Regions from separate parts of the Moritella viscosa genome, predicted to be linked through region 2. Evidence: predicted binding sites of a transcription regulator. Region 2 holds the regulator's gene; the other holds the start of a gene.
What was found. Region 2 encodes LexA, which represses DNA repair genes until DNA is damaged. Its sites were predicted from a motif close to TACTGTATNNNNATACAGTA; they were not measured.

Region 1 (3,577 bases), on a different contig from region 2:
TATTGTTTAACCAAGTTATTGACGGATTTACTAAACCGTTAAATTGGCTAATAGATAAGATAGATATACGATGAAAACAGTTACTGAAACTTTAGCACAGCCACGTTTAAACCGCGAAATGCGCCTGCAAAATGCAATGATCGCTATGTATTGTAAGCAGCATCATGTATACCAAGGCAAAGTGTGTCGTGAGTGCGAACGTTTACAGCAAATGACCGCGCGTAAGCTAGCATTTTGTGAAAGTGGTATAGAAAAACCCACCTGTGTAACCTGCACAGCTGTATGCTATACCCCTGTTGTCTCCAAACAAGTAAAGACTATTTCTCGTTGGGGCCGCCTGCGCATTTGGTTTCGTCATCCTATTCTCATGTCATTGTATTGTTTTGATAGCCTCAAACCAAGTCAAATGCCAAAACCTAAATTACTAAATCTGTAGCTGACTGATGTGTAAATTGGTAGTTTAATCGTTGCTTTAACTTCTCGTTGGCAATGATGCAATGTGGTTTGCTGTTCTTAGCTGTAAAGCTTGGAATAGTAATACCCAGTTGTTTGGCTGCTTGCTGATAGAATACTTTTCTGCTGGGATGGTGATCACAACTGGCATTGAATATTTCACCCCAACATTGTTGCTTGATCACTTGCTCAATGACCCCAACTGCATCATATTGATGAATCAGGTTTACAGGTGATTCTCCCGCGTCAAATATATGCCCGTTGCCACTCTTTTTTGACAAGCTCCGCGTTGGATTTCGGTCTGCGCTAATTAGTCCTGCAAAGCGGATAATAGTGAAATCAATATCTTGTTGTTGCTGAATTAACTGTTCTGCCGCATACACAGTACTGTTTGGATTTAAGAGAGATGTTTCGGTTAATGCTTGGTCTGTTTTTTGGTAGATGCTGGTGGAACTAATAAAGATCAATTTACCGACTTGGTATTCTTTGAGTAGTGCTAACAACTGTTCAATTTGTACCGCTAATGGTGAACTGGCATGATTTCCCTTACTGGCCGGTAACAGACAGATGGCAATATCTTTATTGCTTAACAAGCTTTTCCAGTCACCTTGTGGTTCATCGCTAAGGGTAGCGCTTACTGCTGGGATACCTTGAGAAACTAAACTTGATGATTTTACGGTATGGCTACAACTGACGGTAAGCGGATAGTCTTGCGATAATAGCTGTCGTGCTAGCGGTTTACCTAACCAGCCCGCGCCTATTATTGCAATTTTTGGTTGTTTATTTGTGCTCATATCCATTGCCTGTATTATCTAGTTAGATACAAGCGTAACGATTTTTGGTTATAATAGCTATTGATAATCTGTCGTTACATAAACTAAAGAGAAAACCATGAGTAGATTTACAGATAGCTGGGCTATCGTGCATATTGATGATTCTTACAATGCATCAGTATTAGGCAGCAGAGGCACTAAGCTACACTGGTGTAATGGCCGCGAACAGGCCGTTGAGTTTATTTATGATGAGTATCTCGCTATTTTGGCCGACACCGGTGAAATGGACGAAGAGTTAGTTTATGCCGCGAAAGAGCGTTTTGAAGTGCTACAAGAACAAACGCAATCTGATGCAGAGTGGATCGAGCACATCAACGAATTAACGGTCGATTTACGCCATATTGTTTGGTTTGGCAGCATTGCAGAAATGGCTGAATTAAACAATGAATTTGCGTGTGCAGTACGTGAAGTGTATTGGGAAGAGTTTGGTGAATATGATGAAGACGATCCAAGTGCATATGTTCCTGAAGATGAATGGTTAAACCTTTCTGAAGCCTTAGTCGAATATTTAGGCCGCGCAATCGTGTGATTTAATCACGCTGCCTATCGATAACAGATTAACGTATCAGCTTTCATTTAATACGTTAATCTACTCTCATCTAACACCTCATTTTTAAGTCATAGACTTACACGTTGAAATTAGCTACATTAACTGTTTATTCATACAGTCCATAATTGTTAACATCATGAAACTTTATATTGCCGAAAAACCCAGCCTTGGTCGTGCTATTGCCGATGTGTTACCTAAACCGCATAAGAAACAACAAGGTTATATTGAAGTCGGTAACGGTGATGTCGTGTCTTGGTGTATTGGCCACTTGCTCGAACAAGCAGAGCCGGATGCCTATGATGAAGCATTTAAAAAGTGGCGTTTAGAACACTTGCCTATCGTGCCTGAAACGTGGCAACTAAAGAAAAAGCCTAATACCAGTAAACAACTGACCGTATTGAGAGGGCTAGTTAAAAAGGCCACGAGTCTTGTGCATGCTGGTGATCCGGATCGAGAAGGGCAATTGTTGGTGGATGAAGTGATTGAATTTCTTAAAACCCCAGCGAAAAAGAAAAATACCGCACAGCGCTTATTGATCAGTGATCTTAACCCTGCTGCGGTGAAAAAAGCCTTGAATAATTTACAAGCAAACAGTGATTATATTCCCTTATCTGTGTCGGCATTAGCACGCTCACGTGCCGATTGGTTATATGGCATGAATATGACTCGGGCTTATACGCTACAGGGGCAAAAAGTTGGTTATCAAGGCGTTTTGTCTGTCGGGCGTGTACAAACCCCAATTTTGGGTTTAGTGGTGAGACGTGATATTGAGATTGCTAACTTTGTCAGTAAACCTTTTTATGAAGTGTTGGTGCATTTACAAACCCAACAGCAAGAGATGTTCACGGCCAAGTGGAAACCGAGTGAAGCTTGTCGTCCGTATATGGATGAAGACGGTCGGGTATTGGTAAAAAAATTGGCTGAAAATGTGGTCAGTCGCGTCCAGGGCCAAACGGGCGAAGTCACTAAGTTGGAAAAGAAAAATAAACAACAAGCCGCGCCACTGCCATATAACCTCTCTTCACTGCAAATTGATGGTGCGAAACGTTTTGGTATGAGTGCACAGCAAGTATTAGATACCTGCCAAGCATTATACGAACGACATAAACTCATTACTTATCCGCGCTCAGACAGCCGTTATTTACCCAAGGAACATTACGGACATCGTGGGGGGGTGATTAACGCAATATCCAAAACCAGTGAGTCATTGCAGCAAGCAGCCTTAAATGCTGATCAAAGTTTACGGAGCAAAGCTTGGAACGACAGTAAAGTTGAGGCCCACCATGCCATTATCCCCACCGAAAAAAGTAGCAGTGTAGAGCGTCTTAACAGTAGCGAAAAAAACATTTATGAATTAGTTGCAAGGCAATATTTATGTCAGTTTTATCCACCTTATGAATACGCGGACACGGTTGCAGAGATAACTATCGCTGGTGGTTTGTTCATCGCGAAAGCCAAAATGACCTTAAAACAAGGCTGGAAAATATTATTTCCGAAATCAGCAGCGAGTAATGCCAAGCAAACTGAAGCTGAAAAAGAATTGGCCGCGCAATTACCGACTATTAAAAAAGGTGAGTCGGTTTTGTGCCAGCACGCTGAATGTGTCGAAAAACAAACCCAACCACCGAAGCATTTTAGTGATGCAACTTTACTTGCTGCAATGACCGGGATTTCTCGTTATGTAAAAGATAGTGAGATCCGTAAAATTTTAAAAGATACCGATGGGCTCGGCACCGAAGCC
Region 2 (3,577 bases):
AACAAATGCTTGGCCGTAATTTTTAAGCTTTTTGGCGATCCCAAATACTTGGAATAGACTTTCTTTCTTTTTGTTAGCCCCGGATAATTCTTTTACGTAGGTGCTTACTTCCATTACATGATCGTAGCCTAGATATACCGGCACTAACGTAATTGGTCGGCTTTGCTCTCTTAACATCGCTTGTAAGGTCATGTTAAGCATACCTGTTTTTGGCGGTAATAAGCGTCCTGTACGGCTGCGGCCACCTTCGGTAAAGAACTCAACAGAATAGCCTTTCGAGAATAACAAACTTAGATATTCTCTAAAGATAGTTGCGTAAAGTTTATTGCCTTTAAACGTCCGGCGTAAAAAGAATGCACCACCACGACGGAACATAGGGCCTGCAGGGAAGAAGTTAAGATTAATACCAGCGGCAATGTGTGGAGGGATCAAACCTTCATTGTAAATCACATAAGAAATAAGTAAGTAATCCATGTGGCTACGATGACAAGGCATAAAGACAATTTCATGGCCATCAGCAGCAAGTTTACGCACTTGTTCTGCGTTATTTACCTTGATCCCACTGTAGATTTTATTCCATAACCAGCCCAGAAAATTACTGGTGTTTTTGACTAGTTTATAAGAAAAATCACTGACAATTTCATCAATATAATCATTGGCACGTTTCTCCGCCTTTTTCGCTGAAATATTATGTTCTGCGATTTCAATTTGGATGGCTTTTTTAACTTCTGGATTACGTAGCAGTTGCTCAAATAGTTGATAGCGATTCGGTAGTTTAGGACCTGAGGCTGCTAATTTCTGACGACTGAAGTGGATTTTGGCGACACGAATTAATTTTTGCGCCAGTTTTTCATCAGTGCCATGCTGATCGGCCATGAAACGTAGTGATACAGGTTTATTAAAACGGACTAAGTTATCTTTGCGATTAAGACCCACAATGATTGTTTTACGTAAACGGCTTGGTGAAATACTGTTTGCTAATGACAGTAGTGGTATTTGACCTTCTTTACCGGGTGCGCGTCCCCAGAACAATGCCACTGGCATTAACTGAATATCAAGGGCTTTATCATCTTTGTGTAAACGTAATAGCTGTTGAAATTCGTCAAAAAATACGTCGGTATCTTTTACTCGGCCGAAGAGTGGCGCTGGGTTATCTAAGCAAACATAACTGGGAATAATGACCCCGTTAACTTTGATTGGTGTTAGCGGATCGGGCAACCCTAGCTCTTTACAAGCTCGTTGTAATGCAACGAGATCGGTCATCGATTTAGTTTTTAAAGCGTAAACAATAGGACGTGCTAAATCTAGATTTAACGCATCAACGGGGTTATCTGGTACGTACTGAGATTTAACTAAGCCGTTAACGAAACTTCGACTTAACATTGACGGTGTTTGTTGCATAGGTGTTATCATTCTGTTATTTAAAGTGCGAGAGTGCTTACTTCAATAATATCAGATGTGTAGCCATAAATCTGTGTTTCAGCGCCAGCAAACGATTAATTCATTATTATCCAGATATACCCAAGGCTTATATTGCAAACTTGATAATACTGTATATAATTACAAGAAACTGTATATAAAACCAGTTAGGGTTCATGATGAAAGCATTGACACAAAGACAAGCAGAAGTATTTGAATTAGTTAAACAACATATTAAAAATACTGGTATGCCACCTACCCGAGCTGAAATTGCTAAGGAACTTGGTTTCCGTTCACCTAATGCTGCAGAAGAGCATTTAAAGGCATTAGCACGAAAGGGCCATATCGAAATTCTTGCGGGTACTTCTCGCGGTATTCGTTTGTTGGTTGATGCTGACGAAGCCAGTAATGACAGTGGTTTACCTTTAATTGGGCAGGTTGCCGCCGGTGAGCCAATTTTAGCGCAAGAACATATTGAAGCACACTATAATGTTGACCCTTCAATGTTTACGCCAACGGCAGATTTTTTACTGCGTGTACGTGGTGAAAGTATGCGTAATATAGGGATTATGGATGGCGATTTATTAGCTGTACATAAAACTAAAAATATCAGTAAAGGCCAAGTTGTTGTTGCACGTGTTGACGATGAAGTTACTGTTAAGCGTTTTGAACAGCAGGACAATGAAATTTTACTGCATCCTGAAAATGACGAAATGAGCACAATTCGTGTTGATTTAAATTTCCAAAGTTTTGATATTGAAGGTGTCGCAGTCGGCATTATTCGTAATACCGATTGGATGTAATCACACCTTATTACCCATCGTACTTGAAGATAGATAGTTAATAACCCTATTATTGACTATCTATCTATCTATCTATCTATCTATCTATCCTTCTTTACCCGATCACCATATTGAAATTTAGACATAATTTTCAAATCTTGCTTTAACATCACAGTTCTGATCATCTTCTGCTTATTTATTTAATCCTTTTCTATACTCATGATTGGTTAGAAAAACAATTAAGTTTGTTTGATGATACGTTAGCGTAAATATAGGACTCGTTATTATGGAACAGCACTCTATTGCCGTGGATTTAGGTGAGAAGATTGATATTGCATCGATCACGGACCTCAAAGCTACACTCGATAAGCTTCCTCTTAACATTCACTCTCAAGTACTTGATGCGCGTAATGTTACTCATATAGACAGTTCCTCTTGCCAGCTTTTTTATGCTTATGCTCAGCATTTAATGAAACATAACACGACCCTTGTCTTTCTATCACCGTCCGATAAATTTATTACCGTTGTTAAAGCGCTGGGGTTTGAATCTTATTTTAATTACGTATCAGTATGAGGTGTTCTAATGAAACGAATATTAGCTGTCGATGACTCGGTATCCATTCGTGAAATGGTTCAATTCACCCTAAAACAGGCTGGTTATCATGTGGATGCCGCTGTTGATGGTGTGGATGGATTAGAAAAAGCTAAAACGGGACACTTTGATCTTATAATTTCTGATATCAATATGCCTCGTATGGACGGAATTAGCTTAATTAGGCAACTACGTAATGAACAAACTTATAAATTTACCCCTATCTTAATGTTAACCACCGAATCGGGCAGTGACAAAAAGATGGATGGTAAATCTGCTGGCGCGACAGGTTGGATAGTGAAACCCTTTAACCCTGAAAAACTCATTGCTACCGTGCAAAAAGTATTGGGGTAAGAATGGATATCGATCTTAAACAATTCCAGAATGTATTTATTGAAGAATGTGTCGAAGGGTTAGAGGTGATGGAAGCCGAACTGCTAAAGTTATCTCCTGGCTCAGTTGATAGCGAAGTCATTAATACTATTTTTCGAGTCGCTCATTCCATCAAAGGAGGGGCGGGCACATTTGGTTTTAATGAACTCACTGAATTTACCCATGTCGCAGAAACATTACTTGATGATTTGCGTGCAGGAAAATTAGTCCTTATTGACAGGCATATTAGTCTGTTTTTACAAACTGTTGATTGTTTAAGAGAGTGGATCCAACTATTAGCCTGTGATTCAGAATCAATCCCTAATAGTGCAGAAGAGATTAAATGTAAATATAACCAATTGTTACAATTAGATATAAATCAACAAGCATTATCGAATGATAATGAAAGGCC

Region 1: BT797_RS14835 (DNA topoisomerase III) is a predicted target of LexA. The motif match lies at 1,937-1,956, and genes of this name have one in related genera.

Annotation. Positions count from the first base shown of each region.
Region 1 is NZ_FPLG01000099.1:19,773-23,349, forward strand. Features, by position in the region: gene BT797_RS14820 (nitrous oxide-stimulated promoter family protein) at 71-436, shown strand; gene BT797_RS14825 (NAD(P)H-binding protein) at 417-1,247, opposite strand; gene BT797_RS14830 (hypothetical protein) at 1,345-1,815, shown strand; gene BT797_RS14835 (DNA topoisomerase III) at 1,973-3,577, shown strand, end outside.
Region 2 is NZ_FPLG01000097.1:95,196-98,772, forward strand. Features, by position in the region: gene plsB (glycerol-3-phosphate 1-O-acyltransferase PlsB) at 1-1,401, opposite strand, end outside; gene lexA (transcriptional repressor LexA) at 1,599-2,222, shown strand; gene BT797_RS14660 (STAS domain-containing protein) at 2,488-2,775, shown strand; gene BT797_RS14665 (response regulator) at 2,785-3,147, shown strand; gene BT797_RS14670 (chemotaxis protein CheA) at 3,150-3,577, shown strand, end outside.